DNA from 2 places in the Streptomyces sp. NBC_01304 genome. Region 1 is predicted to be linked to the other one. Evidence: riboswitches for the same ligand, from Rfam matches in the RefSeq annotation. Region 1 holds a riboswitch; the other holds the start of a gene.

The links. A riboswitch is a leader RNA that binds a small molecule or an ion and turns the genes downstream of it on or off. The one in region 1 is predicted to bind ZMP and ZTP.
Region 2: it holds a riboswitch for ZMP and ZTP, as region 1 does, so the genes downstream of both, OG430_RS20110 (glycine hydroxymethyltransferase) here and OG430_RS11625 (bifunctional 5,10-methylenetetrahydrofolate dehydrogenase/5,10-methenyltetrahydrofolate cyclohydrolase) in region 1, are expected to answer to the same signal.

What each region holds. Positions count from the first base shown of each region.
Region 1 is NZ_CP109055.1:2,656,328-2,666,367, forward strand. It holds gene aceB (malate synthase A) at 1-1,172, shown strand, start outside; gene OG430_RS11590 (S8 family peptidase) at 1,405-2,550, shown strand; gene OG430_RS11595 (CU044_5270 family protein) at 2,606-3,832, opposite strand; gene OG430_RS11600 (RNA polymerase sigma factor) at 3,829-4,449, opposite strand; gene OG430_RS11605 (sulfite oxidase) at 4,614-5,909, shown strand; gene OG430_RS11610 (LysM peptidoglycan-binding domain-containing protein) at 6,093-6,521, opposite strand; gene OG430_RS11615 (hypothetical protein) at 6,690-7,349, shown strand; gene OG430_RS11620 (acyl-CoA thioesterase) at 7,443-7,883, shown strand; ZMP/ZTP riboswitch at 7,924-8,049, shown strand; gene OG430_RS11625 (bifunctional 5,10-methylenetetrahydrofolate dehydrogenase/5,10-methenyltetrahydrofolate cyclohydrolase) at 8,082-8,939, shown strand; gene OG430_RS11630 (bifunctional serine/threonine-protein kinase/transporter substrate-binding domain-containing protein) at 9,066-10,040, shown strand, end outside.
Region 2 is NZ_CP109055.1:4,604,137-4,614,176, forward strand. It holds gene OG430_RS20080 (2'-5' RNA ligase family protein) at 166-747, opposite strand; gene trpS (tryptophan--tRNA ligase) at 913-1,926, opposite strand; gene OG430_RS20090 (RNA polymerase sigma factor) at 2,098-2,697, shown strand; gene OG430_RS20095 (hypothetical protein) at 2,690-3,562, shown strand; gene OG430_RS20100 (hypothetical protein) at 3,661-4,404, shown strand; gene OG430_RS20105 (hypothetical protein) at 4,401-5,096, shown strand; gene OG430_RS20110 (glycine hydroxymethyltransferase) at 5,072-6,577, opposite strand; ZMP/ZTP riboswitch at 6,613-6,699, opposite strand; gene rocD (ornithine--oxo-acid transaminase) at 6,813-8,054, shown strand; gene OG430_RS20120 (glutathionylspermidine synthase family protein) at 8,135-9,322, opposite strand; gene OG430_RS20125 (hypothetical protein) at 9,346-9,573, opposite strand; gene OG430_RS20130 (hypothetical protein) at 9,853-10,040, shown strand, end outside.

The DNA.
Region 1 (10,040 bases):
CCGGCAAGTCGTACGCCCTCAAGGACGCCGACCAGCTCGCCACCGTGGTCATGCGGCCGCGCGGCTGGCACCTGGAGGAGCGCCACCTGAAGTTCGACGGCCGCCCCGTTCCCGGCGCCCTGGTCGACTTCGGCCTGTACTTCTTCCACAACGCCAAGCGCCTCATCGAGCTCGGCAAGGGCCCGTACTTCTACCTCCCGAAGACCGAGTCGCACCTCGAGGCCCGCCTCTGGAACGACATCTTCGTCTTCGCGCAGGACTACGTCGGCATCCCGCAGGGCACCGTCCGCGCCACCGTCCTGATCGAGACGATCACGGCCGCGTACGAGATGGAAGAGATCCTGTACGAGCTGCGCGACCACGCGGCCGGTCTCAACGCGGGCCGCTGGGACTACCTGTTCTCCATCGTCAAGAACTTCCGTGACGGCGGCGCCAAGTTCGTCCTGCCGGACCGCAACGCCGTGACGATGACCGCGCCGTTCATGCGGGCGTACACCGAACTCCTCGTCCGTACCTGCCACAAGCGCGGTGCGCACGCCATCGGCGGCATGGCGGCCTTCATCCCGTCCCGCAAGGACGCCGAGGTCAACAAGGTCGCGTTCGAGAAGGTCAAGAACGACAAGGACCGCGAGGCCGGCGACGGCTTCGACGGCTCCTGGGTCGCCCACCCCGACCTGGTCCCGATCGCCATGGCCTCCTTCGACGCGGTGCTCGGCGACAAGCCGAACCAGAAGGACCGCCTGCGCGAGGACGTCTCCGTGGCGCCCGGCGACCTGATCGCCATCGACTCGCTCGACGCCAAGCCCACCTACCAGGGCCTGGTCGACGCGGTGCAGGTCGGCACGCGCTACATCGAGGCGTGGCTGCGCGGCCTCGGCGCCGTCGCGATCTTCGGCCTCATGGAGGACGCGGCCACCGCGGAGATCTCTCGCTCGCAGATCTGGCAGTGGATCAACGCGGGTGTCGTCTTCGAGAACGGCGAGCAGGCCACGGACGCGCTGGCCCGCAAGATCGCCGGTGAAGAGCTTGGCAAGATCCGTGCCGAGATCGGCGAGGAGGCCTTCCAGGCCGGGCATTGGCAGCAGGCGCATGACCTGCTGCTTCAGGTCTCGCTCGACGCGGACTACGCGGACTTCCTTACGCTGCCTGCGTATGAGCAGCTCGTTGGCTGAGTAGCCCGAACGACCTGAGGTCATGATCTGCCGGTTGTGATCTGCGGGTCGGTGGGGGCTGGTCGCGCAGTTCCCCGCGCCCCTGAAAACATGACCGCCCCGCGGCGCCATTCGGCGCCGCGGGGCGGTCATGTTTTGGCCAACTGTGGCCTTGCGCCGGGCAGATGGCCGGCCCCAGACTCGCGTGGCTCTCTCCCCACAGGCGCACCACCGCATGAGGAGGATCCCTCGCATGGTTCGGATGCGTACGACCGCCACCCTTTCCGCGTTGGCCGTGCTCGGTCTGGGGCTTGCCGCCACCCCTGCGGCCGCCGCCCCGGAGTCCGGGTACATCGTCACGCTCGCCCCGGCCCAGGGCCTCAACTCGGCCTCGCAGCAGGCGAGATCGCTGGTCGAGGGCTCCGGCGCCCGTATCGACCGCACGTACCGCACGGCCCTGAACGGCTTCGCGGTGACCGCCACGCGCGCGGAGGCCGCCCGGCTTGCCGCCGATCCCTCGGTACGTTCCGTCGTACGCGACACCCCGGTGCACGCCCTCGCCGTGCAGACCGACCCCACCTGGAACCTGGACCGGCTCGACCAGAAGACGCTGCCGCTCGACGGGTTGTACCGCTACCCGGACTCGGCGGGCGCGGGGGTGACGGCGTACGTCATCGACACCGGCGTACGCATCACGCACCAGGAGCTGCGCGGGCGGGCCGCGTACGGCACGGACGTCGTCGACGGCGACGCGACCGCGCAGGACGGCAACGGCCACGGCACGCATCTCGCGGGGATCATCGCGGGCAAGAAGTACGGCGTGGCCAAGAAGGCGAAGGTGGTGGCCGTGCGGGTGCTGAACGACAGCGGGAGCGGTACCACCGCCGGGGTCATCGCGGGCATCGACTGGGTGACCGCGCACCACAGCGGGCCCTCGGTGGCGAACCTGAGTCTGGGCGGGTCGGCCAATGAGGCGCTGGACCAGGCGGTACGCAACTCCATTGCGGCGGGCGTCACTTACTCGGTTGCCGCGGGGAGCTCGAACGCGGATGCCGGGCAGTTCTCCCCGGCCCGCGTGACCGAGGCGCTGACCACCAGCGCGACGGACTCCGCCGACCGGCGCCTCGGGTCCTCCAACTACGGTCCGTCGGTCGACCTGTTCGCGCCGGGTGGCTCCATCACCTCCGCCTGGAACACCTCCGACAAGGCCGTCGCTACGGTCTCCGGTACGTCGATGGCGACCGCCCACACGACCGGTGCGGCGGCCGTGCGGCTGGGCGTCTCGCCGGGTGACAGCCCGGCGGCAGTGGCCAAGGTACTGACGGACAGCGCGAGTTACGGGGTGGTCGTCAATCCCGGACCGGGCTCGCCCAACCGGTTGTTGAACGTCACCGGCTGACGCACACGCGGCCGGCCCCCGCAGTGCGCGGGGACCGGCTTCGCTGCTGGTGGCGCTACGGCCGGGGACTCTTGGGGGGTCCCTCGTTCGTCCAGACCATCTTCTTCACGACCTCCGAGTAGATGTTCGCTCCCGGCGCGAACGACTGGTACCGGCCGCCCGGTTCCACCACCGAGATGTCGTACGTCAGACCGCGCGAGGTCTGACGGTCGAACAGGAGGCGCTGCCGCAGCACGCCACCGCGACTGTCCTTCTGGTCGAGGACGACTGCCGCCCCGGTGCGGCCCGCCACGTCGACGGCCTTCTCCTGGACGGTCACGTCCTCCAGGTCCGCCAGCATCTTGAACGCCGCCGCGCGCAGGGCGGGTTCGACCGGGAGGTCGAGGATCAGGCTGTGGGCAGCCTCGAAGAGGAAGCCCTCCTGCGTGGGATTCCGCTTCTTGGCATCACCGGTCCACCCCGTCATGAGGTCGGCGCGCAGGGCCTTCACGTCGGTGGGGAGGGCTCGGAGTTCCTTCAGGGTGACGGCGCGGCCGATGTAGTAGGGCTTGGCGCGATTGGCGTAGATCCGGCCGAACCGTTCCATGCCGTTCTCTCTGGCCTCGAACAGCACCTTGAACGGGCCGTCCCCGATGTCGCCCACGGTGCCGCCGGACACGCGGTACGGCACCTTGGGATCGATCGGGGCCGGATTAGGCGAGCCGTCCTTCTTCCAGGCCTTCAGGTCGGCCTCGGTCGACGGGGCGTAGGCGATCTCCTTCTGCGGCCCGATGAGCCCCCCCGTCCTGATGTCCGACCAGGCTGTCATACGCACGCCGCCCACGATCGTGTACGGGATCTCGGTGTCGCGAATGGGGAAGCTCTGCCAGTAGTCGTAGTCGACCTTCAAGTAGCGCCCCTTCGGCGTGCGCTCCTTGAGCGCGGTGGCCGCCGCGGCCCGCAGGACGGGGCGTGCCGCCACCGTGCCGGTCGGCGCCTGCTGCTGCCCCAACTTCCAGCTGAAGGCGTCCTGTTGGGGCGCGGCGTTGTCGCTGCCGCTGTTGAGCGTGACGGCCAGAGCCGCGATCGCGGTCCCGGTCGCGACCAGACCGATGCCCCACGCGGGCTTCACGTACGGTCGCCGCCGTGCCGCCGTGCGCGGAGTCCCGCGCATCGCCCGGGTCAGCTCGGCGACGCGGGTCTCGGCCGTCACCGGGCGGTCGGGGTCGAGGTGGGCGGGGCGGGCCCCCGCGAGGCGGTCGAGGACGTCGCCCCGTCGCCGGTCGTGCGTCTGCTTCGTCATCGGGCTTCGTCTCCTGCCATACGGTCGATCCGTTGCATGCGTTCCATGCGTTCCATGCGTTCCATGCGTTCCATGCGAGGTTGCGTCCGGCCGGCCAACTGCTGCTCGCCGTCGGCGATTTCAAGGACTTCCACGGCCGTGGCGAACCGCTTGCGGGCCCGGTGCAGCCGCACCCGCAGCGCCGCCGTGGAGCAGCCCACGACCCGGGCCGCGTCGCGCGGGCCGAGTCCCTGCCAGGCGGTGAGGACCAGGAGTTCCCGGTCGTCCTCGCCGAGCCCGGACAGGGCGCGCAGCAGCGCCATCCGCTCGGTGACGGTGTCGGCGACATCCCCCTCCGGTGCCGCCGCCCCCTCCCCCGCCAGGTACTGCGCGGCGAACGCCTCCCGGCGCACCTGGTCGCGGGCCGCCTCGCGCAGCACGTTGCGGGCCACTCCGAGGAGCCACGGCAGGGCGGGATCCGGGATGTCCCGGATGCGCCGCCAGGCCACGGCGAAGGTCTCGCTCACCGCCTCGTCGGCCGCCTGCCGCCCCGCGCGGGCCGCGGCATAGGCCCAGACGCGCTGTCTGCACGCGTCGTACATCGCCGTGAAGCGTTCCGCCGCTTCCGGCTCACTCATCTCCGGCTCACCCATCGGCCACCCCCGGTACCTCCTTCGGTGATCCTGGACCGTTGTCATGAGGTAGTGGTCCGGGGCGGCCGATTGTTACCGCCGACTTGCGACATACGAACTTCACGGTGCCGTCATGGAGTTGGGGCGAGCCCCGCGGGCAGGATGTCCGCATGCATGATCATGTCGATCTCGTCGATGAGCACTCGTACGACCGCCGCCGGCTGCGGCAGTTCCTCGCGGGGGACGCCCGCGCGGACGGCGTCGACCGCCGCGTCCTGCTGAAGCTCCTGGCCGCAGCGGGCGGGGCCGCCGCGTTCGGTGCCGCGGGTGCCGCCCCGGCATCAGCATCGGCAAGCGCATCAGCCACGGTTGCGGCTGCGGCCGGGATCGTGAAGCCGCTGCCGCCCGAGCTGTTCACGGTGCGCGGGACCAACGCGGAGTCGAAGGTCGCGTCGTGGCAGGGCAAGGGGTTCCACACCCCGGTGGACCGCTTCTTCGTGCGCAACCACACCTCGACTCCCGTGCTCGACGCGGACAGTTGGAGCCTGAAGGTGTGGGGCTCCGGGCTGCGCGGCGGACGCGCGGCCGAGTTCGGGCTCGACGATCTGCGGCGGCTGCCCGCCGTGACGACCGACGCGCTGGTGGAGTGCGCGGGCAACGGGCGCAGCTACTTCACGTCCCAGCAGGGCGAGAGCGTCACCGGCACCACCTGGGGGCTCGGTGCGATCGGCAGCGCGCGGTGGCGCGGGGTCCGGCTCGGCGACGTACTCAAAAGGGCGGGCATCGCGCGCGACGCCGTCGATGTGCAGCCGCGCGGGCTCGACGCCGACTACGTGACGGCGGACGGCGCCAACCTGGGGCGGGTGCGACGACCGCTGCCGGTCGCCAAGGCGCTCGGTGACGTACTTCTCGCGTACGAGATGAACGGCGAGCCGCTGCCCCACGACCACGGGCATCCCGTACGGGTCCTCGTACCGTCCTGGGTGGGCATCGCGTCCATCAAGTGGGTGGGCGACATCGAGGTGTCCGACGTACCGCTCTACTCGCCGTGGAACACCGACTTCTACCGGCTCTTCGGCGCCGCGTACCCGCCGGGCGGCACCGAGCCGCTCACCCGGCAGCCGGTCCGCAGCACCTTCGAGCTGGCGGCGGGCGCGGAGTTCGCGGCCGGCGAGACGCACACGCTGACCGGCCGGTCGTGGTCCGGCAAGGGCGGCATCGCCTCGGTCGAGGTGAGCACGGACGGCGGCGCGACCTGGACCCGGGCCCGGCTTCGCGATCCCGCGCGGGCGCACAACTGGGTGCGCTGGTCGGCGCGTTGGCGTCCGGTGCGCGGCGGGGAAACGGAGCTCCTCGCGCGCGCAACGGACACCCGGGGCAACCGTCAGCCGGAGCGGACGGTGCACAACACGCAGGGCTATCTGTTCGACGCGGTGGTCCGGCATCCCGTCACCGTGGTCGCCTAGGGCCTGTCCGGCGGATCTTCGCGGAAGAGCCCGCGGCGTCTGGTGCGTGCTCTCGGCGTGCGCCCGGATCGCCCTCGTACTGGACGTACTTGGGTGATTCGGGCGTGCGGCGAGAGTGCGTGCCAGGCGTCGTGGGCCCGCGAAGATCCGCCGGACAGGCCCTAGCCCAGTCGTTCTCAGAAGTTACGGAAGCTTGAGCTCGGTGCCCGGCTGGATGAGGTCCGGGTTGCCGCCGATCGCGGCCCGGTTGAGGTCGTAGATCTCGTGCCAGCGGCTCTCGTTGTTCAGCTCGTGGCGGGCGATCGCGGAGAGCGAGTCGCCGGGCTTCACGGTGTACGTGCGGTGGGCGGGGGCCGCGGGTGCGGCGGCGGCCGGTGCCTCCGCCTTGGGTTCGGGGGCGATGCGGGCGCTCGCCGCGAGGCGGTCGGCGGCCTCCTTGGTGGCGTCGACCGCGTCCTCGGTCGCTCCGGCGTACTTCTCGGCGGTGGCGGCCGGGGTGTCGCCGCTCGACGGAGCCGGGGCGGACTGGCCGGGGGCGGCCTGCTCCTGGACCTGTTCCTTGGCCGAGTCGTCGGACTTCTTGTCGTGCTTGAACCTGTCGAAGATTCCCATCTCTGCCTCCTGGGGGTTGGAGTGTCCGGGTGTCCCGGATGTCGGCCCCCCGGCCCACTGTCACCCGGCGTGGCGCTCAGCGCGCGCGGAGACGGGCCGTTGTCAGTGGCGCGCGGCACCATGGAAGTCGCCGGGCAGGGTCCGGCGGACGGCACGGGAGGGGGCCCGATGAAGGAACGCACGAACGAGCGGCTGACGGCGGGGCTGCGCCGGATCGTGGAGCGCGCGGACGAGGCGAGCGGGCGGCTGAGCGGCTCCGAGGCCCAGCTGGTGGGGCTGGTCCGGCGGGGGCTCGCCTTCCGGCACGCGCGGCCGCCCCGGGCGTACTTCCTGACCCCGGCGGGCCACCGGCTCAGACAGGACTTCCTGAGCGCGACGCCTCCCCCGCCGGCCCCCGTCACGGACGCCGGTTCCGGGGTCTTCCGGGCCCGTACCGGGGCGGAGCCCTGGACCGCCGGGCCGCACCGGGAGCGCGAGGTGCGCAGCGCCTGGCAGGGGCTGGTCGAGCTGCGCCGGATGACCAATACGGACGGGGCGACGGAGCGGCCGTGCGGGTGGGAGCGCACCCATCTGGCGCAGGCTGCGGCGCTGGCCCTGGAGGCGGCGGGGTGCCGACCCGCGGGCGGGGCGGGCGGGACCGGCGGGGGCTATGCGGTGGCGGAGACCCCGCAGCCGGAGGCGGTCGCGGTGCGGCTCTCGGCGGGGGCCGAGGGGGAGATACGGGCCTGCTCGGAGGCCCTGGAGAGGGCGGGGTGGCAAGTCAGCGAGCATGCCGGGCGGGGTGGGCAGGCCGGACGCTGGCTGCTCGCGTCGCCGCGGCGGGTCTGAGCACGGCGCGGGCCTGACAGCTCCGCACGGGAATGGCGTACCGCACACACCAGTTGAGGGGCATGAACCCCACAGGAGAAGCGAGGAACAACCGTGGCCGAGTCCGAACTCCAGCCCCAGCCCTTCACCGTGCCCGTGACCGTCCGGGGCTACGAGACGGACACCCAGGGCCATCTCAACCAGGCCGTCTATCTGCAGTACGCCGAGCACGGCCGCTGGTCGCTGCTGCACGCGGCCGGGATCCGGCAGAGCGACCTGGTGGACAAGGGCGTCGGGCCCGTCGCCCTGGAGACGACCATCCGCTACCTGCGGGAGCTGCGCGCCGGCGACGAGGTGACGGTGAGCTGCGCCTTCGAGTGGGGCGAGGGCAAGACCTTCCGCATCGTGCAGACCATCCGCAAGACGGACGGCACGGTCTCGGCGGAGATCTCGGCGGTGGGCGGCCTGATGGACCTCAAGGCGCGGAAACTGGTCACTGACCCCAGGGAGCACTTCAAAGCGCTCGCCACGGAGCCCGGTCTCTTCGGGCTGTAGGCATCCCGGCCCGGGGCGGGCGCGGCGTCGATTAAAGTACTGGGCGGGCCGTGACTGGCGCTGAGGTGGAGTACCACCGGGGAGCGGCCCGACGGTCCGCCGTCTCGCGTCGCCGCACTGATGTCACCGGTGTCGTCGTACGTTGCCGCGCGCCTGGGCGAATCCGCAGCTTCCGCAGCCGACGCCCAGGAGACGCCGATGACCGCGCCCGCACACACCGCCCAGCTCATGGACGGCACCGCCCTCGCCCGCAAGATCAGTGAGCGCACCGCCGCCCGCGCCGCCGCCTTCACCGAGCGCACCGGCAAGGCGCCCTGCCTGGCCGCCGTCCTCGTCGGCGACGACCCGGCGTCGGAGACGTACGTACGGATGAAGCGCAACCGCTGCGCCAAGGCCGGCATCGACTCGCGCTTCGTCGCCCTGCCCGCCGAGACCACCACCGAGCAGCTCGTCGCCACCCTCACCGAGCTGTCCGAGGACCCCGATGTGCACGGCGTCCTGCTGCAGCACCCGGTGCCGGCGCAGATCGACGAGCGGGCCGCGTTCGAGGCGATCGCGCCCGGCAAGGACGTCGACGGCGTCACGATGCACTCGTTCGCGGCGATGGGCTTCGGCCTGCCCGGTTTCGCCTCCTGCACGCCCGGCGGGATCATGCGCCTGCTCGACGCGTACGACGTCGACCCGACCGGCAAGCGCGCCGTGGTCGTCGGGCGCAGCGCGATCCTCGGCAAGCCGGTCGGCATGATGCTCCTCGCGCGGGACGCGACGGTGACGTACTGCCACTCGCGCACCGTGGACCTGCCCTCGATCATCCGCGAGGCCGACATCCTCGTCGCGGCCGTCGGGCGGCCGGAGTTCATCCGGGGCGAGGACATCAAGCCCGGCGCGGTGGTGCTCGACGCGGGCTACAACGCGGGGAACGTGGGCGATGTGCACTTCGCGTCGGCGGCCGAGCGCGCGTCGCTGATCACGCCGGTGCCGGGCGGGGTGGGGCCGATGACGATCGCGGTGCTGCTCGAGCAGACGCTGGATTCGGCGGAGGCGGGCCTGGCCTAGGTCCGCTTTCGGGCTCGCCCCCCGGCCTCGGGACGGCTGCGGGGCGAGGCCGCCCCACCTGGCGACACACCAAATCGCGTGCGGAATACTGCCGTTCGGCAATGGGTGAGAAGCGTGGGGGTTTCGGTGCGACCGCTGGGTAAGGACGATCCGGAGCAGATCGGTCGGTTCCGGCTCATCGGGCTGCTCGGCAGCGGCGGCATGGGGCGGGTCTATCTGGGCCGCTCGGCCGACGGGCGGACCGTCGCGGTGAAGGCCGCGCGGCCCGAGCTGGCCGACGACCGGGGGTTTCGCATCCGGTTCGCGCGCGAGGTGGCCGCGGCACGGCGGGTGGGCGGGCCGTTCGTGGCCCCGGTGGTCGATGCCGCGCCGGACGACGATGCGCCGTGGATGGCCACCGACTACGTGCCGGGCGTCTCGCTGACGGACGCCGTGCACGACTGCGGGCGGCTGCCGGAGCCCGCGGTGCTGCTGTTGACGGCGGGGCTGCTGCAGGCGTTGTCGGCCGTGCACGCGCACGGTTTGGTGCACCGCGACCTCAAGCCGTCGAACATCCTGCTCACCGCCGAGGGCCCCCGCGTCATCGACTTCGGCATCGCCCACTCCGCGGCGGACACCGCCCTGACGATGACCGGAACCACGCTCGGCACCCCCGGGTTCATGGCGCCGGAGCAGCTCGTCACCTCGGGGCCGAAGATCACGGGCGCGGCGGACGTGTTCGCGCTCGGCGGGGTGATCTCGTACGCGGCCACGGGTGCCGGTCCGTACGGGGCCGCCGATCCGACGGTGCTCATGTACCGCACGGTGCACGAGGAGCCGCAGCTCGCTGAACTCCCCGGCAGGTTGCGGGAGTTGGCGGCGGCCTGCCTGGCCAAGGATCCGGGGGCCCGGCCCTCGCTCGCGCGGCTCGGTGAGTGGGTGGGGCCGGCCGGGCCGTACGGCGACTGGCTGCCCGAGCCCGTCACCGTACAACTGCACCGGCTCTCCACCGAGATCATGCGTGACCCGCGGTCACCGGGCGCGGAGCCGGCGCGTCCCCCGGCCACGGAGCCGGAAGGCCCCCCGGCCGTGAGCCCGACTCCCCCACCCCTGGGCCAGTTC
Region 2 (10,040 bases), 1.9 Mb from region 1:
CGGGCGGCGGGAGCGCGGCGGCGGGCGGCAGCGGCAGCGGCAGCGGCAGCGGCAGCGGGGACACCACCAGCTAAGTGGGGGAAAACGGGCACGAGAAGCGGGGCAATTCGGGCGCGAAAGTGCCCGTTTCCCCCCACGTAGCCCCGCCGTACCGCAGCCCCGCGGCTAGCGCGTCGGCTGCGTCCCGCGGGTGTTCGTGGCCGAGGCCTGCTGGGGGACCGTCGAGCTGCCGAAGGCGAACTCGCGCAGCTTGCGCCAGACTCCGTCGGCGCCCTGCTCGTAGAGCGCGAAACCGGTGCAGGACCATGCGGCGACGTAATCGCCGAGTTCCTCGAACGCCCGGTCCATCGCGTCCTCGGCGATGCCGTGCGCCACCGTGACGTGCGGGTGGTACGGGAACTGCAGCTCGCGGGTGATCGGTCCGGACGCGTCCCTGACCTGCTTCTGCAGCCAGCCGCAGGCCTCGGCGCCCTCGACGACCTGGAGGAAGACCACGGGCGACAGCGGCCGGAAGGTGCCCGTGCCGGACAGCCGCATCGGGAAGGCGCGGCCCGCCGTCGCGACCTCGGTGAGGTGGGCCTCGATGGCAGGCAGCGCGGCCGCCTCGACCTCGGTCGGCGGGAGCAGCGTGACGTGCGTGGGGATGCCGTGTGCCGCGGGGTCACCGAAGCCCGCGCGCCGCTCCTGGAGCAGGCTGCCGTGTGGCTCCGGGACCGCGATCGAAACGCCGAGCGTTACGGTCCCCACGTCGTTCTCCTTGGTCAGTCTTTTTCGGCAGGGGCTGCCAGTGTGTCGGGCGTACCGCCCGCCTGGCCAGGGCCCTTGGTCCGTGCCTGGTCAGGCGGGTGTCGGGGTCGCTCCGGGTACCGCTTCTTCGCCGGTACGGGACCGGCGAAGGCAGTGCTTGTCCGGTCAGTGCTTGGCGGGCAGGAAGCCCACCTTGTCGTAGGCCTGGGCGAGCGTCTCACCGGCGACGGCACGCGCCTTCTCCCCGCCCTTGGCGAGGACCGAGTCGAGCGTCTCCGGGTCGTCCAGGTACTCCTGCGTACGTGTACGGAACGGCGTCACGAACTCGGCCATCACCTCGGCGAGGTCGGTCTTCAGCGCACCGTAGCCCTTGCCGGCGTAGTTCTGCTCCAGTTCCGGAATTCCCGTTCCGGTAAGCGTGGAGTAGATGGTCAGCAGGTTGCTGACGCCCGGCTTGGCCTCGACGTCGAAGCGGATCTCCGCCTCGGTGTCGGTGACCGCGCTCTTGATCTTCTTGGTGGTGACCTTGGGGTCGTCGAGCAGGTTGACCAGGCCCTTGGGGTTGGCCGTGGACTTGCTCATCTTGGCCGTCGGGTCCTGGAGGTCGTAGATCTTCGCGACCTCCTTGACGATGTGCGGCGCCGGGACCGTGAACGTCTCGCCGAAGCGGCCGTTGAAGCGGGTCGCGAGGTCGCGCGTGAGCTCGACGTGCTGGCGCTGGTCCTCACCGACCGGGACGGCGTCCGCCTGGTACAGGAGGATGTCCGCGACCTGCAGGATCGGGTAGGTGAAGAGGCCGACGGTGGCGCCCGCCGAGCCCTGCTTGGCGGACTTGTCCTTGAACTGCGTCATGCGGGAGGCCTCGCCGAAGCCGGTCAGGCAGTTCATGACCCAGGCCAGCTGGGCGTGCTCGGGCACATGGCTCTGGACGAAGAGGGTGCAGCGCTCCGGGTCGAGGCCGGCGGCGAGGAGCTGCGCGGCGGCGAACCGGGTGTTGGCACGCAGCTCGGCCGGGTCCTGCGGAACCGTGATCGCGTGCAGGTCGACGACCATGTAGAAGGCGTCGTGGGACTCCTGCAGGGCGACGTACTGACGGATCGCACCGAGGTAGTTCCCGAGGTGGAAGGAACCTGCGGTGGGCTGGATACCGGAGAGCGCGCGGGGTCGATCAGAGGCCATGCCCAGCATTCTCTCAGGTGCGGTGCGGGGGTCGGGAACGGTGGCTGGGACAGGTCGGGAACGGTGGCCGGGATCTCGCCCCGAAGCCCGTGAGCGATCTTGGCTGGAAGCTCTTGGAACTTGGTCCGTCCCGAGTGGGAACCGATCTCCGGGCTGCGGTGTATCAAGGGTGTGAGGACGCGGGAGGGGGACCGCATCGCCGTCGACGAGGGCGTGGTCATCGAGCGTGTACGCGCCGGGGAGGCGGAGGCGTACGCCGAGCTGGTGCGCGCCCACACACCGATAGCTCTGCGGGCGGCCGCGGCCCTGGGCGCGGGTGCGGACGCCGAGGACGTGGTGCAGCAGGCCTTCTTCAAGGCGTACTGCTCGCTCGGACGCTTCCGGGAGGGCTCCTCGTTCCGGCCCTGGCTGCTGCGGATCGTCGCCAATGAGACGAGGAACACAGTGCGCTCGGCGGGCCGGCTGCGGGCCGCGACCGGGCGGGAGGCCACGCTGATCGGGGCCGAGCCACTGATACCGGACTCGGCCGACCCGGCGGTCGCGGCGCTCGAGGGCGAGCGGCGCTCGGCGCTGCTCGGGGCGCTCGAGCGGCTGGGCGAGGACCAGCGCCTGGTCGTCACGTACCGCTATCTCCTGGACATGGACGAGGCGGAGACGGCCGAGGCCCTCGGCTGGCCGCGCGGCACGGTGAAGTCCCGGCTGAACCGCGCGCTGAAGAAGTTGGGACGGCTGCTGCCAGGACCCGGGGAAGGAGGTGAGGAGCATGAATGAGAGGGAGGGCGATCCCGAGGAGCGACTGCCTGAGGGACGACTGTCCGAGGACCGACTGCCTGAGGACCGACTGCACGAGGATCTACGGGAGTTGAGCCGTCACATCCGGGTGCCGGATGTCGCCGGCGAGACGATGGCCGAGCGGGTCATCGCCCAGATCATCGCCGAGTCGGTGCCGGTCCCGGTGGCCGAGCCGCCGGGACGGTTCGAGCGGCTGCGTGCCCTGCTGCGCCGGCACTGGCGACGGCTGACGGCCGCGCTGTGCGGGGTCGTGACGATATTGGTGCTCACACCTCCGGTGCGGGCCGCGGTGGCCGAGTGGTTCAACTGGGGTGGGGTCGAGGTCGAGTACGCCCCCGAGTCGCCCCGGCCGACGGACGAACCCGTGCCCGGCTGCGAGAACCCGGTCTCCCTGGCTCAGGCCGCCCGGCGGGCGGGCTTCACACCCGCGGTGCCGAAGGCACTCGGCGCCCCGGACGCGGTGTCGGTGACCGGACTGCCGCTGGGCCGCCATGTGGTGAGCCTTTGCTGGCGCGCGGACGGTGCGGGTGGAGCGGGCGAGGCGATCGTCCGCCTGGACGAGTTCCCCGGGGACCTCGACATGACCTTCTTCGGGAAAATGGTCCGGGTCGAGCCCCAGCAGACCGTGGTGGGCGGCGCGGACGCCTGGTGGTTCCGCGAGCCTCACCTGCTCACCTTTTGGATGAAGGACAAGGACGACCAGATCTGGGAGCACGCCGAACGCACCGCGGGCCCGACGCTGTTGTGGTCGCCGAGCCCCGGAATCACCGGGCGGCTGGAGGGCGAGGAGTCGATGCGGCGAGCGGTCGAGATCGCGGAGTCCGTGCCGGCTCAGGGCAGTTGAAAAAAGTTCCGGCAGAAGGGGAACCTCGGCGGCTCGAGCGGTGTACCAGGAGTGAGTCGGCACGGAGGGACCGTGCCGGGGGCTCGCTGGGGGCAGGGATGCGTACGGTACGGAGGCTGGCCGCGCTGGTCAGTGCGTCGGTGGTGGGGGCCGTCCTGACGCTGGCGGGGGCTTCGACGGCGGTGGCCGGTGGGCCGACCAGTGTGCTGGTGACCTCACCGGAGAGCGGCGAGGCCGGGGCCGTCTACTCCACCGCGAAGGAGTACCGGCAGCTGGGCGAGCTCCTCGGTGATCCGTCCGGGGGCAGGACCACGACACCGCCGAACCTGAACGAAGTGATGTACGGCGGACGGCAGATCAACGTCACGTGGATGGCGCACGACATCTCGCCCTGGCGGTACGACCAGGTGTACCCGGACGTCGGCGCCAAGAAGGGCATCACGTGGATACACACCTCCACCGACGCGGACAAACCGGGTGTGGGCATCTGGCACAAGGCCGAGGAGCCGGCGAAGTTGCGGGCTCTGCTGAAGGGCCTCGGGGTGATGGGCAAGATCGGTGACAAGGGCAGCGGCATCCGGCCCTCCGATCCGACGGCGGGTGCCGGCGCCGACGAGGAGCCCGCCGCTCCCGCTCAGGGGGAGCCCAAGTCCGCGGTGGCGGCCCTGCCGTCCGACGACTCCACCGGCTGGTGGTGGGCCGTACCGGGCCTGGTCGCGGGGGCCGCGTTGGCACTGGCGATACGTCCATTTGCCGCTCGGCAACTGCCCGAGCCCCTGAGCCGGTTGATGAGGCGGGAGCGCCATGGACCCGGTCCCCGGCAGGAGTTGATCGACTCATGAGGCGGCTGCTGCGCAATCTCACCTTCGCCCGGGTCCTGCTGGCCGCCCTCGCTCTGGGGGCACCGACCGCCTCGGCGAAGATACTGCCGAGCGTGGTCCTGGATTCCGCCGCGACCGACACCACGGTGATCCTGCGGGAGAGCGATCCTGACCTGGAGCGGCTGAACGAGCTGCTGCCGCCCTGGCCGATGAACACCCATGCTCCGACCCTGGCCAAGGGCATATCGCCGGACACCGGCCGTCAGATCACGGTGCTGTGGCGCGGTGACCGTGACACCGTGGTCAGCGCCTATGCCGTGCTGCCCGACTACCTGGGCTCGGCCTGGGTGCGCGCATCGGCGCATCTGCTGGTCAGTTCCGGCATGGCCGCCCGGAGGGACGGCGACGACTGGCAGAAGGCGAAGCCGGGGCTGCTGCCGTTGCTCGAACGGCACGGGCTGTACGACCCGTCGGCACAGTCGGCATCGGAGGCCGGGCGGGAGACCGGCGCGGCGGCCGGGGCCAAGGCCGCGCAGGTCTCCGCCGGGGACAACTGGTGGTGGGCCGGGCCCGGCCTCGCCGTCGGACTGCTGATCGGCGCGGTCGGGGCCCGGCTGATACGGCGGGCCGGCCGGGAGAGCCCGGCCGGTGCCGCCGCGGGAGGGCCCGCAGGTGGGCCGCCCGGGGATCAGCTCAGGTCGATACCCGGGTAGAGCGGGAAGCCGGCGAGGAGGTCGGTGGCCCGCTGGGCGATCTCGTCCGAGGTCTTCTGCTCGAGGATGTGCTGCGCCTTGGAGGGGGCGCCCTTGCTGGTCGTGCCCGGCTGGGTGGCCGAGAGCACCGTGTCGATCAGGCCAGCGATCTCATCCATCTCGGCCGCGCCCAGGCCGCGGGTGGTGAGGGCCGGGGTGCCGATGCGGATGCCGGAGGTGTACCAGGCGCCGTTGGGGTCGGCCGGGATGGCGTTGCGGTTGGTGACGACGCCCGAGTCGAGCAGGGCGGCCTCGGCCTGGCGGCCGGTGAGGCCGTAGGAGGAGGCGACGTCGATCAGATTGAGGTGGTTGTCCGAGCCGCCGGTGACGAGCGTGGCACCGCGGCGCATCAGGCCCTCGGCGAGGGCGCGGGAGTTGTCCACCACACGCTGGGCGTAGTCCTGGAAGGAGGGCTGACGGGCCTCGGCGAGGGCCACGGCCTTGGCCGCCATGACATGCGGAAGGGGGCCGCCGAGCACCATCGGGCAGCCGCGGTCGACCTGGTCCTTGAGGGAGTCGTCGCACAGGACCATGCCGCCCCGCGGGCCGCGCAGCGACTTGTGGGTGGTGGTCGTGACGATCTGGGCGTGCGGCACCGGGTCGAAGTCGCCGGTCAACACCTTGCCGGCGACGAGGCCCGCGAAGTGCGCCATGTCCACCATCAGGGTCGCGCCCACCTCGTCGGCGATCTCCCGCATGATGCGGAAGTTCACCAGGCGGGGGTAGGCGGAGTAGCCGGCGACGATGATCAGGGGCTTGAACTCGCGGGCGGTCGCGCGCAGCGCCTCGTAGTCGAGGAGCCCGGTCGTCGGGTCGGTGCCGTAGCTGCGCTGGTCGAACATCTTGCCCGAGATGTTCGGGCGGAAGCCGTGGGTGAGGTGGCCGCCGGCGTCCAGGGACATGCCGAGCATGCGCTGGTTGCCGAAGGCCTGGCGGAGTTCGGCCCAGTCGGCGTCGGAGAGGTCGTTGACCTGGCGGGCGCCGAAGCGCTCCAGGGCCGGGACCTCCACCCGGGCGCCGAGCACGGCCCAGAAGGCGACGAGGTTGGCGTCGATGCCGGAGTGCGGCTGGGCGTAGGCGTGCCGGGCGCCGAAGAGTTCGCGGGCGTGCTCGGCGGCGAGGGACTCGACGGTGTCGACGTTGCGGCAGCCTGCGTAGAAGCGGCGGCCGATGGTGCCCTCGGCGTACTTGTCGCTGAACCAGTTGCCCATGGCGAGCAGGGTGGCCGGGGAGGCGTAGTTCTCGCTGGCGATCAGCTTGAGCATCTCGCGCTGGTCGGCGAGCTCCTGGCCGATGGCGTCGGCGACACGGGGCTCGACGGTGCGGATCACGTCGAGGGCGCTGCGGAAGGCGGTGCACGCGGTGGCGGCCACGGCCTCGGCGGACGCGCCGGAAGCAGAGGCGGACGCGGACGCGGTGGCAGGGTCGGGCGCAGGGGACATCAGGGACCTCCGGACGATTCGTTCACGGTCGTTCTCGGTTCGGCCCAGGCGCACGGCACACAGTTCACGAGCCGCTCCCCGATGGTTGATCCCATCTCAGCGCGCCAGTCACGGCCCTGCCGTCACCTTACCTTCGGTGGTGCCGGGCGAGGTTTCCTCGTCCAGCATCCGAGCGACGATAGAAAGGGGCCCCACCAAGGCCCCCCACCGCAGAATGAACGGAGATCCCGTGACCATGACGTCTGCAACATCTCCCGCCGGTCAGCCCTCGCCGACGGAAGGTGCGATTCGATCGGCGGAGGCGCACAGCGCGCACAACTACCACCCGCTGCCGGTCGTCGTCGCCACGGCCGAAGGTGCGTGGATGACGGATGTGGAGGGGCGGCGCTACCTCGACATGCTCGCCGGGTACTCGGCGCTCAACTTCGGCCACGGCAACCGGCGGTTGATCGACGCCGCCAAGGCGCAGCTGGAGCGGGTGACGCTGACCTCGCGGGCGTTCCACCACGACCGGTTCGCCGACTTCTGCACGGAGCTCGCCGAGCTGTGCGGCATGGAGATGGTGCTGCCGATGAACACCGGGGCGGAGGCGGTGGAGACGGCGGTCAAGACGGCCCGGAAGTGGGGGTACCGGGTCAAGGGAGTGCCGGACGGCGCGGCGAAGATCGTGGTCGCGGCGGACAACTTCCACGGCCGTACGACGACCATCGTGAGCTTCTCCACCGATGCCGAAGCGCGGGCGGACTTCGGGCCGTACACACCGGGGTTCGAGATCGTGCCGTACGGCGATGTGGACGCGCTGCGGGCGGCGGTGGACGACAACACGGTGGCCGTGCTGATGGAGCCGATCCAGGGCGAGGCCGGGGTGCTCGTGCCGCCGCCGGGGTATCTCGGCGCCGTGCGGGAGCTGACGCGCGAGCGGAATGTGCTGTTCATCGCGGACGAGATCCAGTCGGGGCTCGGGCGCACGGGCAGGACGTTCGCGTGCGAGCACGAGGACGTCGTGCCGGACATGTATGTGCTCGGCAAGGCGCTCGGCGGTGGGGTCGTGCCGGTGTCGGCGGTGGTCTCGTCGTCGGCGGTGCTCGGGGTGTACCGGCCCGGGGAGCACGGCTCGACCTTCGGTGGTAATCCCCTCGCGTGCGCCGTCGCGCTCGAGGTCATCGCGATGCTGAAGACCGGCGAATACCAGCAGCGGGCAACGGAGTTGGGTGAGCATCTGCACCATGAGCTGGGGCTGCTCGTCGCGGACGACTCGGGGCCGGTGCGCGCCGTGCGTGGGCGCGGGCTGTGGGCGGGCGTCGACATCGACCCGGCGTACGGCACCGGGCGGGAGATCTCCGAGAAGCTGATGGACCGCGGGGTGTTGGTGAAGGACACCCATGGCTCGACGATCCGGATCGCGCCGCCACTCGTGATCAGCAAGGAGGATCTGGACTGGGGGCTCGATCAGCTCCGGGCCGTCCTGACCCCCTGATCCAGGGACGTCCCAGCCCTCCTGCCCCCTGATCCAGGGCCACCCCGCCCCCGACCCAGGGGCAGGGGGCAGGGGGTGTCCTAGAGGATCACGTGAGGCAGGAAGCGGGCGTACTCGTCCGTGATCAGGCCCGACGACTCACGGATGCCGAGCCCCGCCGCCTCGTCCTCGACGACCCAGGCGCCGAGCACCACACGGTTGCCGTCGAAGGCGGGCAGCGGGGCCAACTCCTGGTAGCAGCAGGGCTCTTCGCGCACCTCGGAGGAACGGCCCGGCTCGTGCACGGTCACGCCCGCGCCCTCGCGGCCGAGCAGCGGTTTGGCGACGTAGCCGGTGGTCATGGCGAGTTCGCGGGGGCCGTCGAGGTAGGCCGGGAGCAGGTTCGGGTGGCCGGGATAGAGCTCCCAAAGGATGGCGAGGAGGGCCTTGTTGGAGAGGAGCATCTTCCAGACGGGCTCGATCCACAGGGTGGAGCCGGTGCCGCCGCCGTTGTCGAGGGTGGCGAGGACCTGCGGGCCGAAGCGGTCGGTGGTCAGCCATTCCCAGGGATACAGCTTGAAGCAGCTGCGGATGAACCGGAGCCGCTCGTCGACGAAGCGGCCCGTCAGACCGTCCCAGCCGATGTCCTCCACGGCGATGGCCTCGGTGTCGAGACCGGCCTGCTCGGCGGTCTCGCGCAGATAGGCGACCGTCATGAGGTCCTCGCCGAGTTCGTCGCCGGTGGAGTGCGCGAAGTAGAGCGGGCTGCCCGGCGGCAGCAGCTTGGCCTGCCCCCGCCAGGCCTCGACCAGGCGCTCGTGCAGGGAGTTCCACTGGTCGGCGCCCGGGAAGCACTCCTCCATCCAGAACCACTGCGGGCTCGCGGCCTCCACCAGGGAGGTCGGCGTATCGGCGTTGTACTCGAGCATCTTCGCCGGGCCGCCCCTGCCGTCGTAGCGAAGGTCGAACCTGCCGTACACGGACGGGAGTTCGGCACGCCGGCGCCAGGCCTCGCGGATCAAGGTGATCAGCCGCGGGTCGGTGATGCCGAGGTCGGCGAAGCGGTCGGCGGCGACGATGTGGCCGGCCGCGGCGAGGCACATCGCGTGCAGTTCCTCGACGACCTCCTCCAGGGCCTCGACCTCGGGGAGGGAGAACTCGTAGTAGGCGCTCTCGTCCCAGTAGGGGCGCAGCGAGTCGTCGGGGTGGCGGGTCAGGGGGTAGATCAGGCCCTGCTCCTCGACCACTCGCTGCCAGCCGGGGCGGGGTTCGACGGTGTGGCGTTCCATGGCGTACGCGGTCCGGGTCCGGCTCAGCCGCCGCTGGAGGACGAGCAGCCGAAGCCGCCGCGGTCCACGGAGGACTTGTTGAAACTCCCGCCGTCCACACGGCCGTTCTTGGAGCTGCCGCCGTAGTAGTAGGAGCCGCGGCCCCCGCTGTCGCACTCGTAGCTGGGCAGCTTCTTGTGCGTCACCGGGTCCACGCAGCGCTTGTCCGGCTCGGAGCCGCAGGCGCTGAGGGCCGCGGCAAGCACGCCCATGCCGCCGAGGATCACGGTGCTGGAGCGCAGCCGCCGGGGCTTGCTCGCGCTGCCTGCGCCTACTCCTGTGCCTGCTCCCGCTCCCGCTCCTGCTGCGGTCGTCGTCATCTTTCGGCCACTCCCCCGTGGTACTTCGGCGTACGTCTGTCGTGTGCGGTGTGCCTCTGCCACGCACGTGTGTCGTGTGCGATCGCCGAACAGCGTAGAGAAGAGCGCACGCCCGCCCGCAGGCGGATCCCCCCGCCCACCGTCAACTACAGTCGCTTTGTGCTCCTTGGGATGATTTGCGCGCTCGGCGCCTCGGTCTGCTTCGGTACGGCCTCCGTTCTGCAGGCGATGGCGACGCGTGCCATCGCGCCCGGCACCGGGTCCGGAGTCGACCCCGGACTGCTGGTGCGAGCCCTCAAGCAGTGGCGCTATCTGCTCGGACTCGGGTTCGACGGGCTCGGTTTCGTGCTGCAGATCGT